One region of the Anaerobacillus sp. ABD4_527 genome, then DNA from elsewhere that is predicted to be linked to it. Evidence: predicted binding sites of a transcription regulator. Region 1 holds the regulator's gene; each other region holds the start of a gene.
The links. The regulator Rex, encoded in region 1, represses fermentation and respiration genes when NADH is low (regulators of the CRP and FNR family bind a similar motif). The targets are predictions, from matches to a motif close to TTGTGAAATATTTCACAA.
Positions count from the first base shown of each region.

Region 2: the regulator Rex is predicted to act here: its motif matches at 5,514-5,531, upstream of ACXAHI_RS07910 (cytochrome c oxidase subunit 2A).
Region 3: the regulator Rex is predicted to act here: its motif matches at 4,709-4,726, upstream of ACXAHI_RS08965 (L-lactate dehydrogenase).

Region 1 is NZ_JBSWXZ010000010.1:6,928-16,769, reverse strand. Features, by position in the region: SAM riboswitch class I at 34-135, opposite strand; SAM riboswitch class I at 281-386, shown strand; gene ACXAHI_RS20665 (acyl-CoA dehydrogenase family protein) at 471-1,613, shown strand; gene ssuE (NADPH-dependent FMN reductase) at 1,662-2,192, shown strand; gene groL (chaperonin GroEL) at 2,789-4,429, opposite strand; gene groES (co-chaperone GroES) at 4,478-4,765, opposite strand; gene ACXAHI_RS20645 (CPBP family intramembrane glutamic endopeptidase) at 5,107-5,817, shown strand; gene ACXAHI_RS20640 (YdiK family protein) at 5,814-6,038, shown strand; gene tatC (twin-arginine translocase subunit TatC) at 6,058-6,819, opposite strand; gene ACXAHI_RS20630 (twin-arginine translocase TatA/TatE family subunit) at 6,840-7,022, opposite strand; gene ACXAHI_RS20625 (redox-sensing transcriptional repressor Rex) at 7,050-7,688, opposite strand; gene moaC (cyclic pyranopterin monophosphate synthase MoaC) at 7,732-8,214, opposite strand; gene ACXAHI_RS20615 (ABC transporter ATP-binding protein) at 8,461-9,842, shown strand, end outside.
Region 2 is NZ_JBSWXZ010000001.1:1,500,872-1,510,713, forward strand. Features, by position in the region: gene ACXAHI_RS07880 (terpene cyclase/mutase family protein) at 1-280, opposite strand, end outside; gene ACXAHI_RS07885 (hypothetical protein) at 427-1,938, shown strand; gene proC (pyrroline-5-carboxylate reductase) at 1,973-2,767, opposite strand; gene ACXAHI_RS07895 (hypothetical protein) at 2,870-3,067, opposite strand; gene ACXAHI_RS07900 (b(o/a)3-type cytochrome-c oxidase subunit 1) at 3,169-4,812, opposite strand; gene ACXAHI_RS07905 (cytochrome c oxidase subunit II) at 4,809-5,282, opposite strand; gene ACXAHI_RS07910 (cytochrome c oxidase subunit 2A) at 5,298-5,456, opposite strand; gene ACXAHI_RS07915 (Crp/Fnr family transcriptional regulator) at 5,595-6,314, opposite strand; gene ACXAHI_RS07920 (hypothetical protein) at 6,482-6,946, shown strand; gene ACXAHI_RS07925 (CapA family protein) at 7,088-8,218, shown strand; gene ACXAHI_RS07930 (peptidoglycan-binding domain-containing protein) at 8,260-8,748, opposite strand; partial or broken gene ACXAHI_RS07935 (peptidoglycan recognition protein family protein) at 8,752-9,276, opposite strand; gene ACXAHI_RS07940 (hypothetical protein) at 9,405-9,584, opposite strand; gene ACXAHI_RS07945 (divergent PAP2 family protein) at 9,667-9,842, shown strand, end outside.
Region 3 is NZ_JBSWXZ010000001.1:1,717,128-1,726,969, reverse strand. Features, by position in the region: gene leuC (3-isopropylmalate dehydratase large subunit) at 1-49, shown strand, start outside; gene leuD (3-isopropylmalate dehydratase small subunit) at 62-643, shown strand; SAM riboswitch class I at 884-993, shown strand; gene ACXAHI_RS08980 (methionine ABC transporter ATP-binding protein) at 1,110-2,132, shown strand; gene ACXAHI_RS08975 (methionine ABC transporter permease) at 2,125-2,793, shown strand; gene ACXAHI_RS08970 (MetQ/NlpA family ABC transporter substrate-binding protein) at 2,818-3,660, shown strand; gene ACXAHI_RS08965 (L-lactate dehydrogenase) at 3,702-4,652, opposite strand; gene ACXAHI_RS08960 (carboxymuconolactone decarboxylase family protein) at 4,817-5,188, shown strand; gene ACXAHI_RS08955 (YuzK family famiily protein) at 5,435-5,587, shown strand; gene sufC (Fe-S cluster assembly ATPase SufC) at 5,905-6,690, shown strand; gene sufD (Fe-S cluster assembly protein SufD) at 6,709-8,016, shown strand; gene ACXAHI_RS08940 (cysteine desulfurase) at 8,016-9,239, shown strand; gene sufU (Fe-S cluster assembly sulfur transfer protein SufU) at 9,229-9,675, shown strand; gene sufB (Fe-S cluster assembly protein SufB) at 9,777-9,842, shown strand, end outside.

The DNA.
Region 1 (9,842 bases):
GAAAAGAAGAGGCCGTGAAAAAGCAACTGTCTTTTCTTATCCTTCAAGCATCGCTTGCTGGAATTGGCACAGTACTCAACCGAGTCTGTTGCCGAGGCTTCAAAGGGCCAGTCCCTCCACCTCTCTTGATAAGAAAGTTTGTTTTATTGAATTTAACGATGAATATACAGCACCGATCGATTCCCTGTCAACAAAAAATCAAAAAATTATTTCTTTTCTAATTACTTGTTGACATTGCGTTTATTTGTCCGTATTCTATTCTTTAACGCACTACCGCATACATTTATCTAGAGTCAGGGGAGGAATCTGGTCCAACGATCCTGCAGCAACCGCTTATCTTAAGCAAGGTGCTCATTCCAGCAGACTTTTTGTCTGAAAGATGAAGCTTGTATGGTTCGAATTTTGATGAGCCTAAGTCTACTTTCAGCTGAAAGTAGACTTTTTTTGTATAGAGAAAAAGGAGGATACCGATGCCATTTGCAACTGAAAAGCAGCCTGATTTGAAGGAAGAACTCACTGAACTCGTTGAACTTTTTAAAAGTAGATCTGCAAAATATGATGAAGAAGAAAGGTTTCCTTACGAGAACTTCGAAGATTTAAAGGCAAGGAACTTTTTATCACTCACTGTACCAAAAGAATATGGAGGCTCTGGTCTTAACTTGTACGAGTTCTTGAAAGTTCAAGAACAGCTCGCATCAGGTGATGGTCCGACGGCACTGTCCCTCGGCTGGCAGCTTGGCGTTATCTTAGAAATCGCTGAATCGCGAGCCTGGGATGAAGCGGTTTTCGAAAAAGTGTGCCACTTGATCGTAAACGAAAAAGCACTACTCAACCTTGCGCAAACTGAAAAAGCGACCGGCAGTCCTTCACGCGGCGGGATTCCTCAAACGACTGCTACAAAAACGCCGGAGGGCTGGATCATCAATGGACGAAAATCCTTTACGTCGATGGCCGTGGCGCTTGATTACTCCATCGTCACAGCTGACGTTGATCAAACCGGTAAGAAAGGGTTTGTCCTGATCGATCATAAGCTTGAAGGCGTACAAGTTGAGGAAACGTGGGACAGTATCTCCATGAAAGGGACAAAGAGTGATGATCTCGTGCTACATAACGTCCACGTTAAACCTGAAGATCTATTGGTAATTGAGGAGAACCACAAAGCATCTCCGAAAGGATGGTACCTGCAGATTCCAGCCGTTTACCTTGGCATCGCCTCTTCAGCCATGGATTACACGGTCGAATTCGCCTCCTCCTTCTCCCCTTCCACACTTCCTGGACCGATAAAAGACGTGCCAGAAGTAAGGAGAAAGATCGGCGAGATGCAGTTAGAGCTATTCAACGCTCGAGAAGTTCTTTATGCTGTCGCAAAGAGATGGAGTGAAAACCCTGAAGAGCGCCCGCATATGGGAGCGGACTTAGCAGCCGTGAAGCATATCGTAACAAATAGTGCGAACCGAGTCGTAGATTTAGCGATGCGCGTGGTCGGTGCTAGAAGCCTGTCTGCCAGCAACCCATTACAGCGCCATTTCCGAAATGTACGCGCAGGACTTCATAACCCGCCGACAGACGATGCGATTGTGTATAGTCTTGCAAACAGCGTGTTTGCTGACTAAGTATGTGTTAGAAAAATGTGATGACACTAGTTTAGGAGAGTGAAAACAATGAGCAATGTTGTACTTATTTACGGAGGAAACTCCCTTCAATCGAGACTAAAAGGAATCAAGGACTATGCAGAAAGTTATTTAAAGGAGCAGTCGATTTCCTATGAATCAATCAATGTCATCGACTTACCCGCTACAGATTTAATCACCGCTAACTTTAGCAGCACTGCGATTTTAGAAGCGAACGAAAAAGTAGAAAAAGCGGATGCCGTTATTATTTTGACGCCTGTTTATAAAGCTGCTTATACAGGGATATTGAAGACGTACCTTGATCTTCTTCCTCAAAAAGGATTGAAAGGGAAAGCCGTTCTTCCATTGATGATCGGTGGATCGTTCGGGCACCTCCTTGCGATCGATTATGCGCTTAAGCCTGTACTCTCTTCTCTTGGAGCGACGAATCTCCTTAGCGGTGCGTATGTGATCGACCAGCATGTTCAGCGTGGTGAGGGGAATGAGTTTATTTTGGATGAAGAGGCGAAAGAGCGGTTGAAGGGGAATTTGGAGACGTTGGTGGAGGAACTTAATATATAAAAAATAGATGACGAACGAGATGTTCGTCATCTATTTTTATGAGGAGCCAACTGGACATTTTTACTTGTAAAAACCAATTCGCTAGGCCATGACTCTTACACGCCTAACTAAATACGAAAGTTCATGGCACCATCAATCATAAGTACACATTTTCTAACTTATCATTTGCATTCCGAACATTATTCGGTTACTTTTACTATAGGCAACTTTTTTTCTTATAGGAAAAAGTCGCAGGGTAGTTCAAATGATTAGCCTGGTCTCCCAGGGTGGTAGCTGGGAGACTCCTCACTTTTTTAGGGGTCTCACTCAGTCTTGAAAGGCTCATTAAAAAGTGGGGATCAGTGCTATCTTTAAGATTCACCGAGGAGTTATTATTGTTGGAGTGATATGAATAACCCTTATACAACGATTATTTATGGTGGACGATATGATAAAAGCCTCTCAGGGTTTTAAACAGCTGAGAGGCTTTTCTTTTCACTATTTTTTAGAATTAATTCAAGTGATTAATAAAAAAAGAAAGAGCCAACCTCCTTTATAAGGAAGTTGGCTCTTGATTTAAATGGGTTGTTTCAGAAGGGGAAAATGTAAGGAGAACCTTACATCATACCGCCCATTCCACCCATACCGCCCATGCCGCTCATGTCAGGCATGCCGCCGCCTTCGTTTTCCTCAGGCTTATCAGCGATAACTGCTTCAGTTGTAAGAAGCATAGCAGATACAGATGCAGCGTTTTGTAGTGCTGAACGTGTAACTTTTGTAGGGTCAACGATACCAGCGTCTACCATGTTTACCCACTCACCAGTAAGAGCATTGAAGCCGATACCGATCTTCTCGCCTTTCAGGCGCTCAACAACTACAGATCCTTCAAGACCAGCGTTGTGAGAGATCTGACGGATTGGCTCTTCTAGTGCGCGAAGAACGATCTTAACGCCTGTTGCTTCGTCGCCAGATGCTTCAACAGCTTGAACTGCCTTCACAACGTTAACGAGCGCAGTACCACCACCGGATACGATACCTTCTTCAACTGCTGCGCGAGTTGAGTTAAGAGCATCCTCGATGCGTAGTTTACGTTCTTTCAATTCTGTTTCAGTTGCAGCACCAACTTTGATGACAGCTACGCCGCCAGCAAGTTTAGCAAGACGCTCCTGAAGCTTTTCTTTATCGAACTCAGACGTTGTTTCTTCTAGCTGAGCTTTGATTTGGTTAACGCGAGCAGCGATCTTGTCAGTTTCGCCAGAGCCTTCAACGATTGTTGTGTTTTCTTTCGTTACAACAACTTTAGAAGCGCGGCCAAGCTGCGTGATGTTTGCTTGCTTAAGATCTAGACCAAGATCTTCAGTGATCACTTCAGCACCAGTTAGTGTACCGATGTCTTCAAGCATTGCTTTACGACGGTCACCGAAACCAGGAGCTTTAACAGCTACTGCGTTGAACGTTCCACGAAGCTTGTTAACAACAAGCGTTGCAAGAGCTTCACCTTCAACGTCTTCAGCGATCATAAGAAGTGGTTTACCTTGTTGTACCACTTGCTCAAGCACTGGAAGTACATCTTGGATGCTTGCGATCTTCTTATCAGTGATAAGGATATATGGATCTTCTAGAACAGCTTCCATTTTATCGGAGTCTGTTACCATGTAAGGAGATGCATATCCGCGGTCGAACTGCATACCTTCTACTACTTCAAGCTCAGTAGCGAATCCTTTTGATTCTTCAACAGTGATAACGCCGTCGTTTCCAACGCGCTCCATTGCTTCAGCGATCAATTGACCTACTTCTTCGTCAGCAGCAGAGATAGACGCAACTTGTGCGATAGACTCTTTGCCTTCGATCGGCTTAGAAATTTTCTTAAGCTCATCTACAGCAGCTTTCGTTGCTTTTTCGATTCCTTTACGGATAACCATTGGGTTAGCACCAGAAGCAACGTTTTTAAGTCCCTCACGAACCATTGCTTGTGCAAGAACCGTTGCAGTTGTTGTACCGTCACCAGCAACGTCGTTCGTCTTGCTTGCTACTTCAGCTACAAGCTTAGCACCCATGTTTTCGAATGCATCTTCAAGTTCAATTTCTTTCGCGATCGTTACACCGTCATTTGTGATAAGAGGAGAACCGAACTTCTTCTCTAGTACCACGTTACGTCCTTTTGGACCGAGTGTAACTTTTACTGCGTTTGCAAGAGAATCAACACCGCGAAGCATTGAGCGACGGGCTTCTTCACTAAACTTAATATCTTTAGCCATTTGTTACCCTCCAATTTATGTAGTTCTTATTTTATTTGAGTGGTTGTATTACTTGCTTACAACTGCAAGAATATCGTTTTCACGAAGAATTAAATATTCTTTACCGTCATATTTTACTTCAGTACCAGCATACTTACTGTAAATAACTGCATCGCCTTCTGAAACTTCAAGAGCTACACGCTCACCAGAATCAGTTAACGCACCGCTACCTACAGATACAATGCGACCTTCTTGAGGCTTTTCTTTTGCAGAATCAGGAAGTACGATTCCACTAGACGTTTTTTCTTCTAATTGAATTGGTTCTACTACTACGCGATCACCTAAAGGCTTTAACAACTCAAACACCCTCCTCAGTGGATATTAATGGTTTGTATTGTTTCTGTTAGCACTCAACATAGGCGAGTGCTAACACATGTATATAATAAAATATTTGGCTATTCTTTTGCAAGTAGTAAAGTTGATTTTTTTAACAGAAAATTTGCATTCCTTTATTTATCAACTTCTTCTATCTGAAAGATAAGACTTACGTACTAGTTATCAGAACATTCCCTCTTCAGATTCGTCACTGTTTCGAAACTCTTCTAAAGGGCATTCCCATTCCTAAATGTGTTAAACTAATACAAGTATGCAAAATGCCTTTATCTAGGCATGCAAACCACTAAAAGGAGTTATGCTTCTTGGCAAAACACTATTGGACTATCTTAATTACTTATATCGTTATGCAGCTTTCCGGATATCCGGGTGCAAAACTATTTCAATCCCTAGATGTTCCGAACCCAGTCGTAAGCTACTCGGTTGTGAGCTTTTTTACAGCACTCATCATCATGCTGTTTCTACTCCGCTCAACTCCTGACGAGCCGTTTGAACGTTCTACCCGCGTATCAGCAGGGAAAGCGGTAAGCTGGAGCATTCTTGGTATCTTCATGGCTTACTTTGCTCAAATTATCGCAGCGATGATCGAGGTCAATTTATTCGGAATCGAACCTGGATCAGAAAATACAGAGATGCTGATGGATGTTGCGAAAGCATCACCGATCTTTATCCTTGTAATAGCGATCATTGGCCCAATTCTTGAAGAGATCGTCTTTAGAAAAGTGATTTTCGGGGCACTCTATACACGGTTTAACTTTTGGATCGCTGGAATCGCGAGTTCGGTTATCTTTGCAGCCATCCATTTGGATTTCGACCACATCCTTGTTTATACTGCGATGGGACTTACGTTCGCGTTTCTATATGTGAAAACGAAGCGGTTGATCGTACCGATTGTCGCTCATATGACGATGAATACGATCGTTGTCTTAATCAACATCTTCTTTGCAGATGATCTAGCAGAACTACAGAAGAAAGCGGAACAAATGCAGTCATTTATTGGAGGAGTACTTACATGAGATTTTCACCAACTCTAATGGGGTTTTTCTACGCAGGGCTCGGTTCGATCTTCACGTACCTTGCGATTCAAAGCGCCCGTTCTGATGCAGATATGTGGAGCCTTTGGACGATACTACTGATGGTGCTCGCCACAGTTGATTTCGCTTACTCCATTCGCTTCTTTTTACTTAAAAAGAAAATCAATCAACTGAAGAAAAAAGATCAAAACAAAAAGCGATAGGGCTATCCTATCGCTTTTGTTATGCTTCTTCTTCCTGTTCTTCCAATTGACGCTTCGCCTCTGCTTGTAGTCTCTTTCTATAACCATAGCGAGACACAAGAATGCTGAATTCATATAGTAAAAACAGTGGTACCGAAACCATTAGGTGTGAAATAATTTCAGGCGGTGTGATCATACCCGCTATGACGAGGAGTCCAAAATACGCGTATCTCCTAATCTGTACAAGCATGGCAGGATTTAAAATTCCGAGTCTCGTGAAGAAAAGAACGATCACAGGCAGCTGAAACACAAAGCCAAATGGTAACGTTAACTGAAACAAGAAAGTGAAGTATTGATTTGCGCCGTACATTTCCTGAATGTTGAGGCTTTCTGCCAAATTACCGACAAAGTCGATGACAAAAGGAAACAGGACGAAATATGAAAATGAAACTCCTCCAAGAAAGAGGAGAAAGACTGCTGGGATATACGATAACGTTACTTTCCGTTCATTATCATAAAGTCCTGGCGAAACAAAAGCCCATAGCTGATAGAGAGCGATGGGCGATGTCATAATGAAAGCAACCAGGAACGCAAAGCTGAAATAAACCTTTAACGGGTCTGTTAATGTAAAAGCGTTCATCGGAATCCCCTGTGCTTCAGGAGCATTCTGGAGAAAGACGATGACCGGCTTTGCGATGAATAGTCCCGCAATAAAGGAGAGAATTAAGACGACGACTGTGATGATGATTCGTTTTCTTAATTCTTCTATGTGATCATAGATGGATTGTTTTTGTTCATCCATTCCCTATCCGTCCTAACCGATTACTGTTCGTTTTTTTTCTTATCGTTCGTATCATCGTCGTCATCTGCTAGACCTTTTGTTGCGTTCTTGAACTCACGAAGTGTGTTACCTGCTGCTTTACCAAGCTCAGGTAGTTTCTTAGGTCCAAAAATGATCAAAGCAACAACTGCAACTAGAGCGATACTTGCGCCACCCATTCCCATGCGTGTCACCTCCTTAAGATTATAAGTTTATACCGGGTAATGCTTCATAAAATACACGAGAGCCTGCAGTTCAACTGCCAGGTCAATATGATGCACTCGAATATGATCTGGTACGGTCAAACGTGCTGGCGTAAAGTTCAGGATCCCTTTAATTCCAGCCTCGTCCATCTGATCTGCAATCGACTGAGCAGCATGAACGGGTACTGTAAGGATAACGACTGAGATGTCGTTCTTCTTTACCTGTTCTTTAAACTGATCGATATGGTAGACCGGAATACCACCGATTTCTTGGTTTACTTTTTCTGCATCCGCATCAAATGCCAGTTCGATCTTCGTATTGTTATTCTTAATGAAATTGTAGTGCAGAAACGCTGTCCCAAGGTTACCTACTCCTACGAGAGCTACCCTGGTCGTTTCATCTTGATCTAGGGTCTTACTAAAGAAAGATAACAGATAATGAACATTATACCCATACCCTTTTTTACCAAGAGCACCGAAATAACTAAAATCTCTTCGTATGGTAGCAGAATCTACCTTTATCGCATCGCTCAATTCAGCAGAACTTACCCGCTGTTTACCAGATGCACTAAGATTTTTTAAATAGCGATAATAGAGCGGCAGTCGTTTTGCTGTCGCTTGCGGAATTTTTGTTTGATCAATATCCATAAACACCCTCCACATTGACCTCCGCGCTCAATCTATGGTTGTCCTACTCGCGCTTGTAATCCCCGCTTTTCCCCCCTGTTTTTGTAAGGAGATAGGTTTCCCCGATAACGATGCCTTTATCCAGCGCTTTGCACATATCGTACACGGTTAATGCCGCCGCTGATGCTGCCGTCAGCGCTTCCATTTCTACTCCGGTACTTCCTTTTGTTTTCACATGAGCTTCAATTGTAAGCTCATAAAAGGAAGCGCTCACTTCCCAGTCGAAATGAAGGTCAACGCCAGAAAGCGCTATCGGATGACACATAGGGATGAGATCAGACGTTTTTTTTGCTGCCATAATCCCGGCAATTTGGGCGACTTGAAGCACATCGCCTTTCTTCATATTTCCGTCTTTGATACCAGTATAAATTTCTTCACTAACCTTCACGCTCGTTTTGGCAACCGCTGTACGAGCAGTCGGAGTTTTCTCTGTAATATCGACCATCTGTGCGCGGCCTTCTTTATTAAAATGAGTAAATGAACTCATGGCTGCCCCTTTCTTCTATAGATGATAGAAGGTTAAATGGAATGCTGCTACTTGTGACTATACACCATTTCTATCCTTTTTGCTGTTTTTTAACAAGAATTTTTATTACCATTTAATGAACATTCCTGTAGTTGCCCACCTTGTCCTCACTACGATAAACTTAAAGGAACGTAATCGAATGGTAGATCAAGCAAATCGCTCGATTCAACATACAACGAGAAGAGAGAAATTCGAGGTGAAGAAACAATGATCGCACTACAAGTAAATGGCGTATCAAAATCATTTGGTGCTGACCCTATTTTATCTAATATTAAGCTAGAAGTACAATCGAGAGACCGTGTGGCACTCGTTGGTCGAAACGGTGCCGGAAAGTCTACTCTTCTAAAACTCATCACAGGGCAGCTCTCCTATGATTCAGGAGATATCATCAAACCGAAAGATGTACGGATCGGATACATGGCTCAGGACACGGGTCTCGAATCGAACCTATCGATCTGGGATGAAATGCTTAGCGTCTTTGAAGAACTACGTCGTATGGAAAAAGAACTTCGACGGTACGAAGAGAAGATGGGCGACCCATCTATCTATGAAAATGAGCAGGAATACCAGCGTATCATGAAAGAATATGACCAGCTTCAGGTCGCTTTCAAAGACAAAGGCGGCTACAAATACGAAGCGGATATTCGTACGGTCCTTCACGGGCTTAACTTCAAAGATTTCGATTATAAAACACCGATTTCTAGTCTAAGCGGAGGGCAAAAGACGCGCCTTGCGCTCGGTAAACTCTTACTTACAAAACCTGAGCTACTCATACTCGATGAGCCGACAAACCATCTTGATATCCAAACACTCACATGGCTCGAAGGTTATTTAACAGGCTACACAGGTGCCATCCTCATCGTTTCGCACGACCGTTATTTTCTCGATAAAATCGTGAACAAGGTGTATGAAATCTCGAGAAACCGCGCAGAACGATTCGAAGGAAATTATAGCTTCTATTTAGAAGAGAAAGATCGGCGCTATGAACAGCAGCTTAAAGAGTTTGAGAAGCAGCAAAAGGAAATCGCAAAACTAGAAGACTTTGTTCAGAAAAACATCGTCCGCGCCTCTACGACAAAGCGTGCTCAAAGTAGAAGAAAGCAGCTTGAAAAGATGGAGAGGATCGATAAGCCAAAAGGCGATGAGAAATCAGCCAACATTTCGTTTACGATCGACAAGCAAACAGGGAACGATGTACTGAGTGTGAGGGAGTTATCGATCGGCTACCCGGGTACGGTGATCAACGATCAGCTTACGTTCGACTTGAAACGCCAGGAAAGCGTTGCGCTCGTTGGTCCGAACGGAATCGGAAAATCGACGCTCCTGCAGGCGATCGTCTCAGGAAAAACCCTACTAGGCGGAGATTTAAACTTCGGAAGTAATGTTCAGATCGGGTTCTATGATCAAGAGCAAACGAATCTCACATCAAATAAAACTGTCCTTAACGAATTATGGGATGACTTTCCATTAACAGATGAAAAGGATATCCGTGCCGTATTAGGCCGCTTCCTTTTCAGTGGAGACGATGTGTTGAAAATCGTCTCAGAACTAAGTGGTGGAGAAAAAGGAAGACTCGCGCTCTCTAAACT
Region 2 (9,842 bases), on a different contig from region 1:
AGCTGTGATAGGCCTGTACAGTCGCAGAGAGATTACCCTCTTCTTCATCATGGTAGAGTTTCCAGCACCCCGAAGGATCTTGTTGTTCTAAAAGACGCTCTACTAGTGCTTCCAGTAATTCTTCTTCCTGTAACTCCAGTGTTCTGATTAAAACAATCATAGCTGCGTCTGTTAAAAGACTATTTTCGAAACAGTAGCGAAACGCCCCGTCCTCCCCTTGAGAAGAGTGTGCCAACCGAATTAACTCTTCTATTCGTTCCTCTACTCGACGTTTCCTCATAAGATAGCTCCTCTCGTGAAACATAGAGTTAACGCATCTTATTCACAATTTATTCGGTCGTTCGTTTATCATGTATTGTTAATTTTTTGAAACTTGTGTAAAATTCATACGTATATACAAAGAGAGGGAATGAGGGGGAGGAAAAAATGAAAAAATTAGGATTACCTATCGGTGCAGGTCTTATCATCTTATTATTTGTTTTTCTTCACCAGCTGAACACCATTCAACAGCAACCTGACGACGGCTGGAGTAGAACGATGGAATTAGGGTTATCGATTGAAGACAATGAAGTTTTTGTTTCAAAGGGGGAAGAATCAACTGAAATTTATGTCCCTGGAGATCCGGTAAGAAAAGTCAAAGTTGATGAAAAACTAAATGCAACATCAGAGGACTTAGATTACACCATTCCTGAAGGCTACTCTTTCTATATTGATCAAGATCAGGCGATCTACAAAGACGGAGACCAGCTCATCCATTCAATGGGAGGATCTGAGAACCCGGTATTAAGCGAAGTAGAAGGCATAAATGCCTCAACCAATGGTGCCATAGCATGGTCAAAACACACGCTTTACCTTATTACACCGAACGGACAAATAAAAAATGAAGTGGCATTCGATCAGGAAGAGCAAGTTCGAAATGCAGTGATAACAGAAGATGACAATGTCATCCTACAAGCTCTAACTGACACTACAAGCAGAATCTACTACATTAAGTCAGATAAAACACCTGAACTCATTATCGAAACCAAACTTGTTGCAGGCGACCACTACATTAACTTTCAAGCTGTTGAGAAAGAAGGAACGACCGCTTTCACGTATTCCGTTTTTGCAACAAGAAATGGCTCTAAAATCATTAATACATATTATGCCGAAAGTTCAGGGGAAGGAAAAACTGAACCCAAGCTTCTCAAAATATACAACTCTGAAACAGGGAATACATTTTCTAAGCCAAGTTATTTTACACTCGGAATTAAAGACGGTGAACCAACGGTTTTCTTCAGCGCAAACGATAACATCTCTCCAAAAAAATCTGTTGTAAGTATTTATGAAGCAAAGATGGATGAAGAAGGAGAGTGGGTAGCTTCTCGTCGGAGTACGAGCGATGAACTTTCAATCAGACCGATCAGTCTAACAGGAGATGCGATCGTTTGGTTAGACAGAGAAAAATCCGGTTACGAATTGCATGGGGCTTCTACATCAGAAACAGTCATTGAGGAAAGCACAAAAACCAGTGGCCAAGATATCAAACTAGCTATTTTCGACACATTCTCAGCGATTGTGGGTATGTTTGCGATGCTTGCGTTCTCTTTTGGATTTCTTATCCTGCCAGCATTCGCTCTTATGTACCTATATTTTTCAAACACTGCTGCTCTTGAGCAGGATAAGCGTTGGGTTGAATGGACAATGGTTCTGCTTTTCGTCGGATCACAGATAGCCTTTTTACCTTATATCCTTGATGGACCATTTCAATATCTTGCACCGAGTTACTTAATATTCCCGGGTGCTGGCTATGTATGGCCACTCGTGATTTTTGTAATATCCTATATGATCAGCCGACTTGGTCAGGACCACGAATGGACGATATTACAAAAAACGTCTTACCAACTTGGAATTAATCTCGGAATCGTCGTCCTTTTGTTAGGACCATATATCCTTTAAAAACAAAACTTGCTCGGACTAGTCCGAGCAAGTTTTATTTTGCTTGTTCTTTTGCTTTTCGATTAACCGCTAGCACAGCTTCGTTAAGTAACTCATCAAAATGTGCTTCTTTCAGAACATCCAAACCTGCCGCAGTCGCTCCTCCTGGCGTTGTTACTTGATCGCGGAGAGCACTTGCTTCCCTACCGTCTTTTAACATCGCTACGGATCCATACATCATTTGTACAACAAGTTTCGTTGCTTGCTCTGACGTTAATCCATATGATTTCGCTGTTTGTTGGAGAGCTTCTGCGAATTGATAAACAAATGCAGGTGCACTTCCAGTGACAGCGGTCAACTGATGAATCTGTTCTTCAGAAAGCTCTTCAGATTCCCCGATTGCGTCCAAAATGAGTTGCAGGGATGCTCGGTCATCCTCAGTAACACATTTTCCACAAGCATAGATGGACATGGACTCCTTAACATCAGCTGCAGTATTTGGCATGATCCATGCCACAGGACTTTGGGGTAATGCTTCTTCAAGTTGAGTTGGTCCGATACCTGCAGCTACAGTAATAATGAGCTGACTCGTCACAAAGCCTGATAACTCTTTCAATACAGCAGGGTGACTTGCAGGAGGTACTGCGAGAATAACAACGTCGTGATTTGAAACAACATCCTGCCATTTTGCCGTTTCAACATGATATGTATCTTTTAAATGAGCTAGTCTTTCACTATCTGATCGATTAGAGATCGTGACGGTGCCAATGTGATCTGATTGTTTAAGTCCAGAAAAAATGGCTTCTGCCATACGACCAGCGCCAATAAATAGAATGTTAGGTTTCTTCATATAATCCTCCTTCCACATTTTCTTCTATACTATATCAAAACTATGAGCAAAGATAAAAACGCTGGTATAAACCAGCGTCAGTTTGTCGAGAAAACGATGCCATTAGTCTGTTCTCCCAGTGCCGTAGTCGATGAGGATCGCATGCTTTCCGTGAACGAACGTCCAAGCCCGAGGTGAAACCAATACCCCGGTCTCGGTCGCCCGTACGACGAGCCCGCAATCGTCTCTCCTACTTGAAGGGAATAAATATATTCCTTCCCTATAGGTTAACAGATGAATTTGGAGAGAGATTCTCACCATCCATCTATTCCTCAACCTTAATTGGAGCGGAAATAATCGACTACTATGCAACACCGAAACTTTTTCAACACTCTAACGCTTGTTTTCACCAGCGCTTTTAGTTACCAAAACTTAAATCCTGGGGAACTTGGCGGTGCGTGCTCAATCATGTGCACAACCGGAACAGTGTATGCAACGAGAATGAGAATCGTGGCTACTGTCAGCCAAAGCCTCCAATTTTCAAGGATCACTGGTGTTCTTTCAGCTCGATCGGCAACTGTTCCGATTGGGAAGTCTTCTTTTCCTTTTGGAGCAAAAAATGCAAGATCACTCAGAATAAACATTAATAATAGAATAGCAATAAATAATATTGAGCCCCCAAGTGCCATCGTCACTTCATATGGAATCCATCCTAGAGCATCCGGGTGATCTTGATACGTTGTGTAAGCTGTTCTTCTAGGAGCACCGAGCAACCCAACAGTATGCATCGCACCTGACATGAAGAACATTCCTACAGCCCAAAGAATCGTTTGTAAGTTTGCTAGACTATGCATTCGTCCCGTTAGAACCCTGCCAGTCAGGTGCGGAATCAACCAGTACGCAATTCCAAAGAACGTTAATGCGACACTAGAAGCAACGGTAAGGTGGAAATGTCCAGTTACCCATAACGTGTTGTGAACAATTTGGTTCATCTGGTTACTTGCGTTGATGATGCCTCCTGCACCTGCCGGAATGAAAATCAGCATACCGACCATAGGTGCAAAAAAGCGTGCATCTTTCCAAGGAAGCTTTTTAAACCATCCCAACAATCCGGACGCCCCTTTTTTACGACCAGAGATCTCAAACGTAGCAAACAATGAGAATGCTGTCATCAAAGAAGGTACGATAACCATAAAGGTCAAGACTACCTGTAAAAATTTCCAGAACGGAGAAATTCCTGACTCTAGTAACTGATGGTGAAAACCTACTGGGATTGAGAACAGTAGAAATAAAACGAATGATAATCGTGCTAGAGCATCACTAAATATTTTTCCTCCGATGATTTCAGGAATAATGACATACCAACACACGTACGCAGGAAGTAACCAAAAATAAACGAGAGGATGACCAAAATACCAAAACAGCGTACGACTAAGTAAGATGTTGATGCCATCCACCCATCCAAATGACCAAGGAATAAATTGAAAGAGTACAGATGCAGCTACACCGATTGTTGCGACAAACCATAAAACCATCGTCATGATCGCCATAAAAGCAAACAGTGGAGAGAGTTTTTTCTTGGATACCTTTTTACAAATATAGTACTGACTACACATTGCTCCGCCTGCTAACCAAGTACCAATAATAAAGAACGTTAATCCAATATAAAACAAGGGAGAGGCCTTCAACGGAGCATAAAATGTGTAAAGCACAGTTCCTTCATTTAATAAAATCATAACGGTCGTTAAGACAGTTCCGATCGTCATAACGACAAACCCAAGCCATGCCATTCGAAACGGTTGATCGTAAAACTTCCCTAACGTTCTACTGAGACCAGCGTAAAAGAATCCAATAATAAAATAGGTAGTAAAAACAAGTGCAAGTAAGATTCCATGAGCTGTGAGTAATTGATAATAACCTATTCCTGCAGGCAGCTGAAACGTTCCACTTCTTACAAGAGTTTGAAGCAGCCCAGCAATCCCTCCTAGTAGTACCGCTGCGAAGGCAACATAAATGTGTGCCATACTAAGCTTTGCATCCGCACGATCAACAACTTGACTTATCATTCGATCACCTCCAGAGGTACACCCATCGCCTGGTGTCCGACTCCGCAATATTCATTGCATAAAATTAAAAATTGACCTACTTCGTCAAACGTATGAGTAATTTTATTTACGTGTCCAGGAGTGATCATCATATTCACGTTCGTTTTTGGAATCTGAAATCCATGCACAACGTCTTTACTCGTGACTGTAAAATGAACAGTCGCTCCTTTTGGAATTTCCAAGTCTTGAACAGACTGAAATGTGAATGCTTGAGCAATCATCACTAATTCGTATTCATTTTCACCAATCTTTTTTAAGCCTGGTTCGTCGAATGGAGCCGTAATATCGACTTCTTGGGGATCTAAAATTTCATCATCACTAGGCGGTGTGTGACCCATCGCAAATGCATTGATACCGATAATTAGTAAAAAGACAACTAATGTTCCACTTCCGACAATTAACCAGATTTTTTCAAACTTATGAATGTGCATATGCTTCCCCCCTGATTAAAACCTCGCTACATATAAGCAGTAAACAGCTCCCCATGATAGAACGATAAAACCACCTACCATAAAGACAGAAATGATTGTTCCTTTAAGATCTTCTTCACTTTTCTCAACCTTTACTGAACGGTGAGCTTCACTTTTACTATCAACTAGTTTCAATTCTCTCCCCCCTAACTCAATGTCTACTCTTAGTTTAGGAGATGGAAGTAATCGCATCTGTGACATCTATCACAAACATGGTTAATTTCACACAAAAAAAGAGGGTATAAGAGAAAAATATCTCTTACACCCTACAATCTACAATCGACATATGCTGCTAGGACATCCTTCACAATGACAAATAGCCTTTAACCGGTCCATATCCCTAATCGTAATCACGCCACCTTCATAGTCGATGATCTCTTCTCTTTTCAACTGGTTTAACATTCGATTGACTGTTTCTCTCGTAGAGCCAATTAAGTCTCCTAGCTCTGAATTCGTTAAGCGATTTGTGAACCGCACTTTGTTGCCTTCCGCTACGCCATACGTATTGGACATACGGATCAGCGTAGAAGCAAGAGCGCCATTTTTACCAAAGAACAAGAGGTCTCGAAGTTTTGTTTGTAAAAAGCGCTGCATGTAACCGAGCCACTTCATAAAATCGATCGCTAAATCACCATTTTGCCAGAGAAGCGTTTCAAGATCTTTTTGTTGGATAACACCCAGAGTACAATCGCTGATTGCTTCTGCAGTATAACTATTCGTTATGTGAACATCATCTTTCAAATCACCAAATAAATCTCCAGATTGAAAATAATACAGCACGAGTTCTTTTCCTTCATCTGAACTCTTTGTTAGTTTCACCGCACCTTGTTTAAGAAAGTAAATATGTTCGCATTCTTCACCTTCCCAATAAATCTTCTCACCACGAGGCACATGCCTCTCATACATAACACCTTTTAGTTTTAAGAAATTTTCAGAAGCAAAGGACTGAGTATTGTAGCCAGCCGTGTTTTTTGAAATCATTGGGCACTCCATTATCCGAACTCCTTTCGTTCCATCTCATCTTAAATTTAGTATACCAGCAACCTTGAATTTAAGGTGTGACAATAATCACACCTTCCGATCAGGGTGTGACGAAATACACATCTAGAATGGGATAAAGCGATTAAACTAAATGAAAATAAACCATAGGAGGTTAAAAAATGGTCACTGGCTTATTGCTAATCGATGACAAAAATAGTGAACGCCTAAACACTGCTCACTATAAAAAGAAGTTAGATGAGTTCCTCATGATCACAAGACCTTTCACAGAAGAAATCATGATCGTCTCTAATCATCCTGAAATCATCTTACCTCACACACCACGAGACATACGTATCGTGACGGAGTACTATAAGCATTCAGGTATTTTGGGAGAGCTGCATGCTGGCCTATCCCTATCAAGTTACCAGAACAATATCGTGGTTGATTTCGAAACATCATTTCACAATCTAGATCTTAAAACACCGATTGAAGAATTCTTAAAATCGAAGCCTGACGTGATTCTTTTTGAAAAATCAATGATAAACGGAATCTACAACAAATCGATTGTACCAGTACTGTCCGAATACCTTGAACACCCAAGCAAATCTCCTAGAAAATTTGATGATCTCAATTTTGTACTGTAACCCTAGATCCTCTTAATACAAGACACGACAAAAGTCACAATTCGACTAGTCGCGTCTTTTTTTTTTGAAAAGAATTAGGACTATTTATAGAGATACCATATAATAAGTGTATCGTTTAAATCTATTACAAAGGTGAAAACAATGAAAACTAAATTTATCGTTATTTGTGCGCTAGTTGTTTTTCTCGCTACTAGTGTGACATTTCTTTTACTTTCTACTGGAGGGGAATCACTTTCAGAACCCAAAAACCTGTCATCCTATCGTGACGATCTTGCTGTAACTGAAGACAATACCGTATCGCTTTCTTCAATAAGTCTTTCAGCAGTTGGAGATGTTCTAATTCACGACCGGGTCTATGAAAATGCTAAAACAGACAACGGATATGACTTTATGCCGATGCTTGAAGCTGTGAAATCTGAGATGGAGAAGGCAGATATTACGTTCGCAAACCAGGAAACAGTCATCGGTGGTACTTCAATCGGTTTATCTTCTTATCCAAGTTTCAATAGCCCACAAGAAGTCGGAGACGCCCTAAAAGAAAGCGGTGTTGATATCGTCTCTATGGCAAATAATCATACGCTTGACCGTGGTGAAAAAGCATTACAAAATGCCTTTAAGCACTGGAATGAGATTGGAATGCTTTATACAGGAAGTTACCTTTCACCAGAAGATCAATCAAACATCAGAACGATAAAAAAAGATGATATCACAGTAGCTTTTCTAGCTTATACATATGGTACAAATGGCATTCGTCCCCCGGCAGACAAGCCCTACTTGGTCAACTATATCGACAAACAAAAGATTGCGAAAGATATACAAGAAGCTGAATCGATGTCAGATGCGGTGGTTGTCAGCATGCACTTCGGAAATGAATACGAAAGGCTCCCGAATAACTTTCAGCTAGAATTGTCTTCATTTATAGCAGAATCAGGTGCCGACATTATCCTAGGTCATCACCCTCACGTTCTTCAACCCGTAGAATGGATCGATACGACAGATGATCGAAAGGTTTTTGTAGCCTACTCTCTAGGCAACTTCTTATCTGGCCAAAAAAATAACTATAAAGATATAGGTGGTATTCTTACCTTAGATATCGAAAAGAAGAAGTTTAGAGGTGAGACGAGCGTTCGTGTGACCTCACCATCCTTCTTCCCAACTTTTGTAGAGAAAGGTTACATTGTAAAACCGCTGAATGAATCTAAACCTGAGTTACTTGATGAAATAAATCAGCACATGAGTCAATGGGTTCCTGAATTAAACGTTCCTAAATAAAAATAACGCCGCCCTTCGAATGAGGGGCGGCGTTTTAGCGATTAGAACATTACGTTCCATGTTCTTGGTCCTACGATTCCATCTACAAGTAATCCTTTTCTAGATTGATAACTCCTTACTGCGTCTCTCGTAACGGGACCGAAAATGCCATCTGGCTTAACATTGACGGCACGTTGGATTGCCTCAACATCTTTTCCACGATCCCCTATCATGACATAGTGACCAGGATAAGGTCTTACAGGAGCTTGGGATGTAGGTCTTTTTGGAGCTTTCTTTAAAGCAGCTAGCGTGATCGGGCCTACAATTCCATCTTCACTAAGACCATACAACCTCTGAAACTTCTTAACAGCCAGTTCCGTTTCTCTCCCAAAAATTCCGTCTGCACCATATTCCTGCAGATTCATACCCGCATTGATCAGATAGTTTTGAATTCGTTTCACTTCGTCCCCGCGATCACCATAGCTGATAAGTAAAACGTTTTTAGGAGGCGGTGTTGGAATGATGTCTATAACATCAGAACCATCGAGCATATGATAGGAAGCTGTCACGTCACGAATGAATTCTGCCCATGTTACGCCGTAACGATTCAAAGCGTTCTGTGGATCTGTTCTTCTTGTAGGATCTAATGTAGAGTGTGCAACAACATCAGACTCTGGGTCTAACTTAAATTTGTCACATAGATAAGCGATGTACCAAACGTACCGACTATACGCTTCTCGAAACGTAATGCTTCCGCCCCAACACAGTTCTACACCGATCGCATGATCATTCGCATCACCATTAAATAAAACATTATCCGTGTTTACAACATAGCGCACATGCCATGCTTTTTCATCTAATGGAATAATTTCTAAGATAACATCATCATCAATAAACGTATGTGCTGAAGCTGAAACAACGTTTTTTGCAAAATATGCGCGATTCGCATATGCTGTGGAACCAGCATTACCTGTGTCGTGCGCAACAATGAATGTTATTCCGTTATTTTTTTCTTGTGGCCTAGATTTCCCCTTACTTATATAATCCCTAGTAATGGCATACTTAAGGTTTTCTGCCATTTTCCTCACTCCTTTTAATGTGCCACACTTCTTCCTAAATATGGTATGTGGAAATACTGAGAGGAGGACTAGTTATCGTTCCCATTTACATAAAAAGGGCCAGGGCCTAAAGGACCCTGGCAGTATTTCTAATTCATCAGCTTATTGTAATCTGTAGCATCATTCATAAACGATTCTAGATCAACGTTCATTCCAGGCTTGTTCGTCAGTCTAGTAAGTACGTTCGAATACTCTGATTCATTTTCTTCGTTTTGAAGAGCTCTCAATGCTTTCTGAATCAACATCGCATCTTTTTGGTTAATATTCATTGTCGATCCCTCCGTTTTTAATTTATTATTTCACAACAGACTCAACATATTACATCCTTTTGTAAGGGAGACTATGATTGAGGTGAATACGTTGAATAGAGGAATCATAACAGCATTATCTGCCATTACATTAGCGCAAGGCATGAAAATACTCACTCACAAGAAAGAGTCCAATAAATGGGATTGGCGTCCACTTTTTCAAACAGGTGGAATGCCGAGTTCCCATTCAGCCGGTGTCTCTGCACTAGCAACTTATAC
Region 3 (9,842 bases), on a different contig from region 1:
GGAAGGCAAATTTACAGATGCAAGAAAAATGAAGCAGCCTGTCGTGTAAAGGAGTGAAATCATGGAACCTATCAATGAATATACAGGTGTCGTCTATCCTCTAGAAAAGGTGAATGTGGACACAGATCAAATAATACCAAAGCAATTTCTGAAGCGGATCGAGCGACAAGGGTTTGGACAGTTCTTATTCTATCATTGGCGTTTCGATGATGATGGACTCGCACGGTCTGATTTCTCTTTAAATGAAGAGCAATACAGGTCGGCTTCAATCCTAGTAGCTGGTAAAAACTTCGGCTGCGGCTCATCGAGAGAACATGCGCCATGGGCTTTATTAGACTACGGATTTAGAGTGATCATCGCACCAAGCTTTGCAGATATCTTTTACAACAACTGTGTGAAAAACGGTATCCTTCCAATCGCTCTTCCTCAAGAAACCGTTGCAGAATTATTTACAAAGGCAAGCGAAGGTTATTCACTCACTGTTCAACTCGAAAACCAATCTATTAGTGATAACGATGGGCTACACGTATCGTTTGAAATCGATCCGTATTGGAAGGAAATGTTGTTGAACGGGTGGGACGAAGTATCTAGAACCCTTTCACTTGAGGATAAAATCGAGCAGTATGAAAATCAAAGAGCGTAAATAAGATAGCATGTTTTCTCCGTATAGAGATACAACTGAAGCATTGGCGCGAGCGCTGTATGGATTGCAGCGCTTTTACGCTGTCAGAAAAGAGGGCTGATTTTAGAGGAGCAGTTGAAACTCTGGCAGCTAGTTTTATTTAAAAATTCGGACTTTTTACTCATCGATTGACACACTAAAAGTCCCATGCTAGAATTCGATTTAGTACTTAACTAGAGTAACGTGTTAATAACTAAATATCTCTTATTCAGAGAGGTGGAGGGACTGGCCCTATGAAGCCCGGCAACCGTCAAACAGCGTGTTTGAGAAGGTGCCAATTCCTGCAAAGCAAATGCTTTGAGAAATGAGAGAAAGACATCGATTTCAAGTGCCTTTCTGCTCATAGCGGAAAGGCATTTTTTATTTCAAAAGGTTTTAAAATCAACCTATTGTGATGGGACATCGTAAGGTAAAAGGATGTGTGCAAATGATTGAGTTAAAAGGTATAAAGAAGACGTTCTTTGCAGCCTCTGGACCAGTAGAAGCGGTGAAGAATACTGATCTTACAATTGAAAAAGGCGAAATTTTCGGAGTTATCGGATATAGTGGCGCTGGAAAGAGTACACTTATCCGCATGTTAAATCTACTTGAGCGACCAACTGAAGGTAGCGTAACAGTAGATGACAAAGCATTATCTAAGTTGAATAACAAGGAACTTCGTCTAGCAAGACAAGAAATCGGAATGATTTTTCAGCATTTTAATATTCTCTGGTCACGTACTGTAAAAGAAAATATTGCGTTCCCTCTTGAAATATCGGGTGTGCCGAAAGAGAAAAGAAAAGCTCGAGTGGACGAGTTGATCAACCTCGTTGGGTTATCGGGAAGAGAAGATGCGTATCCATCTCAACTAAGTGGTGGTCAAAAACAGCGAGTTGGGATTGCGAGGGCACTTGCTAATAACCCTAAAGTGTTACTTTGTGACGAAGCGACATCGGCCCTGGATCCGAAGACCACAGATAGTATTCTCGACCTATTAAAGAAAATTAATAAAGAGCTAGGACTAACGATCGTGTTGATCACTCATGAAATGCACGTGATCAGAAAGATTTGTCATCGTGTTGCGGTCATGGAAGGTGGCAGTGTTGTTGAAGAAGGTCCAGTACTTGATATTTTTCATCATCCCCAGCAGCCGATCACCCGTGACTTTGTAAATCAGCTGAGTGAGCCTGAGGAAATGAAAGAATCGATTACACACCTCACTGAAACTGCAGAAGGGACTCTCGTACAATTTACCTTTGTAAAAGGAGCTACGGGTTCACCTCTTGTAACGAAGTTAATCAGAGAGTTTCAGATCGAAGTGAACATCATTCAAGGGAAGGTCACCCATACTCAGGATGGTCCTTATGGTAAGCTATCGGTCTTACTAAAAGGAGAACAAGCTGCTATTGATAAAGCACTGAGCTATGCACGTGATCAGAAAGTAGAAGTAGAGGTGATTCCAAATGCTTAGTTCACTATTTCCTAATGTACGTTGGGAAGATATGTGGGAAGCGGCATTACAAACGATCTACATGACCGCGATCTCTGTATTCGCAACGTTTATACTCGGCATTGGACTCGGCCTGCTGCTTTTCTTAACTTCAAAGGGAAACGTCTGGGAAAATCGATATATTAATGGTTTTGTTGCAGGGATTGTAAACCTGTTCCGTTCGATTCCATTCATCATTTTAATTATTTTGCTTATTCCACTATCTGTATACATTGTTGGTACGATGCTGGGAGCTAATGCTGCATTGCCAGCACTTATTGCAGGGGCTGCCCCTTTCTATGCACGAATGGTCGAAATCGCTCTAAGAGAAGTAGACAAGGGAGTGATCGAAGCATCCCAAGCTATGGGGGCTACGAATGGCCAGATTATTTTTAAAGTGTTGCTTCCTGAAGCGATGCCAGCATTGATTTCAGGAATCACAGTAACTGCGATCGCTCTAGTGAGCTATACAGCGATGGCAGGTGTCGTTGGGGCTGGAGGATTAGGAGATCTCGCATATCTAGATGGTTTCCAACGAAATAATCCCGACGTGACGCTTGTCGCAACTGTATTAATTCTCGCTATTGTAGCAGTTCTTCAGGTTATTGGAGATGTTACAACGCGAGCTATGGATAAAAGATAAGATATAAAAAAGGAGAGAGAAACCATGAAAAAACTAGTACTACTTTTGTCAGTTGTTGCACTTGCAGCTTTAGCAGCTTGTGGAGGCAATAACGGTGGTAACAGCGAAGGCTCTGAATCAGAAAGTGAAGAAACGAAACTAGTTGTTGGTGCATCAAACGTTCCACACGCTGAGATTCTAGAAAAAGCACAGCCGCTTCTTGAGGAAGAAGGAATTACTCTTGAAATCGAGCGCTTCCAGGATTACATTCTTCCGAACAAAACGCTCGCTAACGGTGAGTTAGATGCGAACTACTTCCAAACAGTGCCTTATATGGAGCTACAAATGGAAGAAAACGATAACTATGATTTCGTAAACGCTGGTGGAATTCATATCGAGCCGATCGGTGTCTATTCACAGGAATATGAAAACCTTGATGCACTTCCTAAAGGTGCAGAAATCATCATGAGTAACTCTGTATCAGACCATGGTCGTATGCTTCAATTGTTAGAAGCAAAAGGTCTAATTAAAATCAAAGAAGGTATCGATCCAACAGATGCACAAGTTGAAGATATTGCTGAAAATCCAAAAGACCTTACCTTTAAAACAAACGTTGAAGCTTCCCTTCTTCCTCAGATCTATAAGCAAGGCGAAGGCGATGCTGTTATGATCAACACGAACTATGCGATCGATGCTGGCTTAAATCCACAAGAAGATGCAATTGCACTTGAAGGGTCTGACTCTCCATACGTGAACGTCATCACTGTTAACAAAGGTGATGAGGATAACGAAGCTGTAAAAACTCTTGTTGAGGTTCTCCGTTCTGAAGATATTCAAACCTTCATTAAAGAAGAGTATGATGGAGCTGTTGTTCCTGTAAACGAATAAATAGCAAGAGGGTTCTCCATATTGGAGAACCCTCTTTTCTATCATTTGTTTAAGAGTACAGGTTTCATCGCATCAGTCAAAGTCTTTGCTGAATGATTTAGCTGATCCATTTCTTCACGAGTAAGATCTAGTTCAATAACTTCTCTTATTCCATTTTTATTAACAATGGCTGGTACACCAATATAAAGGTTCTCTAAGCCATACTCTCCTTCTAACAAAGTAGAAACGGTAAGAATAGAATTTTCGTTACGTAGAATGGCTTTTGTTAATCGGAGAAGTCCCATAGCAATACCAAAATGTGTAGCACCTTTGCGGTTGATGATGTGATAAGCGGCATCACGAACATCAGTGAACAAGGAATCAAGCTCTTCTTTCCCATTCGGGTAATCTTCAATTAATGAAAGTACAGGTCTACTACCTATAGTAGCGTGACTCCACACTGGTAATTCAGTATCACCGTGCTCTCCTAAAATGTAGCCATGAACATTTCTAGAATCTACATGAAAATACTCTCCCAATAAATATCGGAATCTTGCCGTGTCTAAAATCGTTCCGGAGCCAATGACTCTCTCTTTTGGAAGTCCTGAAAATTTCCATGTAGCATAACTAAGGATATCAACGGGATTCGTAGCGACAATGAATATTCCATCGAACTTACTTGCCATCACATTATTTACGATTTCTTTAAATATCTTCGTGTTTTTATCGATCAAATCAAGTCTAGTCTCGCCAGGCGCTTGATTCGCACCAGCGGCAATCACAACGATATCAGCATCACGACAGTCGCTATAATCACCTGCCCAAATTTTCATCTGCGCACCAAAAGGAATGCCATGATTAAGGTCCCTTGCTTCTCCTTCAGCTTTTTCTTTATTGGCATCAATCAATACGAGCTCATTTGCAACTTCTTGATTAAGCAAAGAAAATGCATAGCTAGTCCCTACGAACCCTGTTCCAATGACAACAACTCGTGTTGTTTTACCTTCAAACATATCATCCACTCCTTTATTTCTTATAGTTATATCTTAACGAACATTTCCCTTTATTCATGTGATAAATCTCACATATCGTTTAAATTTTTTTCTCTTTAAATTTATGGATAGCATTGTGATTGTCTTCTCATACTAACTCTGAATAATTGAAGGAGGAATGTGACGTGACGCAAGAACAACAAAATACAAATTTTGCACAAACAGCATTGCATGACTACAAGGAAGGTCTTGGAGTCTTTACTGAGAAAATGCCCCAAATAGCTAAGAAATATAATGCTTTTACAGAAGCTTGTTTTAGAGAGGGTGCGGTTACTAAGAAGGAAAAGCAGATGATTGCTCTTGGAATCTCCATTTTCTCTCAAGATGAGTATTGCATCATCTACCATACGAAAGGGTGCTTAGATCAAGGATGCACGGAAGAGGAAATCCTCGAGACAGTTGGAGTAACTGCAGCTTTTGGTGGAGGAGCTTCCATGAGTCAGGCTGTAACCCTCGTTCAAGAATGTATTACGGATCTTAATCAAATGAAGCATTAAACAACGAGTTTCTTCCATTATATATATGCACGGTAATGGAATTGCTTCTTAAACGAAGGAAAGATAAGATTTATACTTTTCAATATATTCAAAACATAGAAGAGCAGGTTATTTCCTTTGTAATTGGTGTATATGGCATTTGTAGGCGACTGTATTAAAGTGGTAAATTAAGTGAGTAAATAAATAACCAATTACTGAAAGGATTGATTCATTATTAGCCCCTTGCGGTTAAACCACACACCTGAAATGGAAAAGGCAATGTTCCAGTCTCACGGAGTAGGATACGCAGAATATAGCAGGAATTTTAACAAACGAATGCAAGTAGAGCGCGATCGTGACATGGATCATCGCCAAAGTCTGATGTTGGTAAGTGAATTCGACCGTAAATTGCAAAAATGAATCAGCAATACGTTTTTAAAACCAGTCGCTGACTGGTTTTTTATTTTGAAATGAGTACAACATCCGTTGTTTCCCTTATAAGGAAATGATACGCTTATTCTTGGATGAGATTTGAGGTCTGAATAGGACACATAGATGTTGTTAACTCTAGTTAAGGACGCATTTCTCGTTCCTTGATAATAGTTTGGATTTGTTATAAAATTAGAATGAAAATAGATTGAGAATGACTCAGCACACATTCCTTGACATAAACCTTATAGCTAATACAATAAGGAAGGAAGAAGGAATAGTATAAACGTTATTGGAGGTATTCACAAATGGCAGCATCAACTCTTAAGATTGAAAATCTTCATGTTTCCATTGAAGGAAAAGAGATTATCAAGGGACTAGACCTTGAAATAAATGGTGGCGAAATTCATGCAGTAATGGGGCCGAACGGTACAGGAAAGTCTACCCTTGCTTCCGCTATCATGGGACACCCGAAATATGAAATCACTCAAGGTAAAGTATTTCTTGATGATGAAGATGTGCTTGAAATGGAAGTTGATGAGCGTGCGAAAGCGGGCCTCTTCCTTGCTATGCAATATCCAAGTGAAGTAAGCGGGGTTACAAACGCTGATTTCCTACGTACATCAATCAATGCTCGTCGTGAAGAAGGCGATGAAATTTCTCTTATGAAATTCATCAAAAAGCTAGATAGCAAAATGGCTGAGCTTGATATGGGCGAAGAATTTGCTCAGCGTTACCTTAACGAAGGATTCTCAGGCGGTGAGAAAAAGCGTAACGAAATTCTTCAGCTTATGATGCTAGAACCAAAGATTGCAGTTCTTGATGAGATTGACTCTGGTCTAGATATCGACGCTCTTAAAGTTGTTTCAAAAGGTGTTAATGCAATGCGTAATGAAGAGTTCGGTTGCTTAATCATCACTCACTATCAGCGTCTTCTTAACTACATTACTCCAGATAAAGTACACGTAATGATGCAAGGACGCATCGTGAAGTCAGGCGGAGCTGAACTAGCTCAGCGTCTTGAAGCAGAAGGTTACGATTGGATTAAAGAAGAACTAGGTATCAAAGACGAAACAGTTGGCCAAGAAGCGTAAGCAGTAAGGAGGATGACAATGTCAGTGGATACGAAGATTGCATTCGATCAAGATTATGTTCGGTCTTTTTCAGAGAAGCGACAAGAGCCACAGTGGCTCACTCAGCTTCGCCTAATGGCACTAGAGAAGTCAGCAGACCTACCTATGCCAAAACCTGATAAGACGAAAATAGATAAATTTAATTTCACTTCGTTTAAGCACGATGTACCGACAGATGGTATTTCTTCATTAGATGAACTTCCTGAAGATATTAGAGAACTGGTTGCAAAAGACAAGCAGTCAGGTAACCTTCTCGTGCATCGTAATTCAACGCCAGTTTTCAATCAGCTTTCTGATGAACTTAAAAATAAAGGTGTTATTTTCACAGACATCCTAACGGCTGTACAAAACCATAGTGAGCTTGTTGAGAAGTACTTCATGAAGGATGTTATGAAAGTCGATGAGCATCGTTTAACAGCACTTCATACAGCACTTCTTAATGGAGGAACATTCCTATATGTACCTCGTAACGTGGAAGTAGACGTTCCAGTTCAAGCTCTATACTGGCAAGAAGATCCTGAAGCAGGATTATTCAATCATGTGATTATCGTTGCTGAAGACAACAGTTCAGTAACATACGTTGAGAACTATCTATCTTATTCTCATGACGTTGAATCAGTTGCTAACATTATCGCTGAAGTTCACGTTGGGCAGAATGCTCGCGTTACGTTTGGTTCAGTCGATAACTTTGCAAAAGGTGTTACAACGTATGTCAACCGTCGTGCAAACGTAGGACGTGATGGCAAGGTCGATTGGGCTCTTGCTCAGATGAATGATGGAAACACAATTTCAACGAACTCAACGAACCTAGTTGGAGACGGCTCTTATGGTGATTCTAAGACGGTAACGATCGGTCGTGGTGATCAGAAGCAAAACTTTACCAATGAGATGTTCCACCACGGAAAGAACTCTGAAGGTGTTCTTCTCGTTCATGGCGTTCAAAAAGAAAGTGCAAGTGCAATCTTTAATGGCGTTACAAAGATTGAGCACGGCGCTACAAAATCAAACGGTGACCAGACTCAACGCGTTCTTATGATGAATAGCAAGGCAAGAGGGGACGCTAACCCTATCCTTCTTATCGATGAAGACGACGTAATGGCTGGACATGCTGCATCTGTAGGTAAAGTAGATCCACTTCAGCTCTTCTATCTACAAAGCCGCGGAATCAACCGTAAAGAAGCAGAACGTTTGATCATCCATGGTTTCCTTGCTCCAGTTATTAACGAACTTCCAATCGAAGGCGTTAAAAACCGTGCGATCGAGGTAACTGAAAGGAAAGTAAATTAATGTTCGATGTGCAGGATATACGCAAGCAGTTTCCCATTTTACATCAAGAGGTAAATGGGAAACCTCTTGTTTATCTTGATAGTGCTGCAACGTCTCAAAAGCCAAAGCAAGTCATCGATGCAGTTGAGCGTTACTATAAAGAAATCAATTCGAACGTACACCGTGGTGTTCATACGTTAGGGACATACGCCACTGATGCATATGAAGGTGCCAGGGAAAAGGTACGTGAATTTATTCATGCACCTTCCACTGAAGAAGTTATCTTTACGCGTGGTACGACCACAGCTCTGAATATGGTTGCATCAAGCTATGGCCGTCCGAACCTTCAGGAAGGTGACGAAGTTGTCATCACCCCTATGGAACACCACAGTAATATTATTCCATGGCAGCAAGCTGTCAAAGCTACAGGAGCCACGCTTAAATACATTCCTCTTCAAAAAGACGGATCGATTTCGCTTGAAGATGTGGAGAATACGATAACTGAAAATACGAAGATCGTATCTGTTATGCACGTGTCGAACGTCCTCGGGACAATCAATCCGATCAAGGAAATCGCTGCGATCGCTCACCGAAAAGGTGCTGTGATGGTCGTAGATGGTGCACAAAGTACGCCACATATGAAGATCGATGTACAGGACTTAGACTGCGACTTTTTCGCATTTTCTGCACACAAGATGTGCGGTCCTACTGGCATAGGTGTTCTATATGGTAAAAAGCATCTCCTTGAAAACATGGAGCCGTTTGAATTCGGCGGAGAAATGATCGATTTCGTTGGTTTATATGACTCGACGTGGAAAGATCTACCGTGGAAGTTTGAAGGAGGAACTCCTATCATTGCTGGAGCTGTCGGCCTCGGTGCTGCGATCGACTTTTTAAACGAGATCGGAATGGATAACATTAAAGCACATGAACAGCACCTTGCTCATTATGCAGTGCAGCAAATGTCTAAAATTGAAGGTGTAACGATTTATGGTCCTGAAGAACGTGCTGGAGTAGTTACGTTTAACAGTGACGACGTTCACCCTCACGACCTTGCGACAGTGCTTGATACAGAAGGCATTGCTGTTCGAGCAGGACATCACTGTGCTCAACCTCTTATGAAGTGGTTAGAGGTATCGGCTACAGCTCGTGCTAGCTTCTATTTATATAACACTGAAGAAGACGTGGACACTTTTGTAGCAGGGTTACAAAAAGCAAAGGAGTTTTTTGGTCATGTCTTTTAACAATCTTGACCAGTTGTATCGACAGGTCATTATGGATCATTATAAAAACCCTAGAAATAAAGGGGAGCTTGAAGAAGGCGACCTGAAAATCAATATGAACAACCCAACATGTGGAGACGCTATTCAGCTTCAGTTAAAAGTTGATGAAGGTAAAATCTCAGACGCCAAGTTTATTGGAGAAGGGTGCTCGATTTCTCTAGCATCCGCATCCATGATGACAGAATCTGTGAAGGGCCTTGAAGTTGATGAAGCACTCCGTATGTCTAAGATCTTCTCTGATATGATGCAAGGGAAAGACTACGATGAGGAAGAATTCGATCTAGGTGACATCGAAGCGCTTCAAGGAGTTTCTAAATTTCCTGCTCGTATCAAATGTGCAACACTTTCTTGGAAAGCGATGGAGAAAGGGTTTAAGGAACAGAACGACCAGGCTTAAGCCCTTTCCAGGTGTTGTAATAGATGCTTATTCATACTAGAATGATGGAAAGAGAACGTAAGCCAAACACTGACATGTAATATGTCTAGGAGGGAAATACTATGGCTAAAAAAATGCCTGAAGTTGGCGATTACCAATATGGTTTTAGTGATAAAGACGTTTCAATT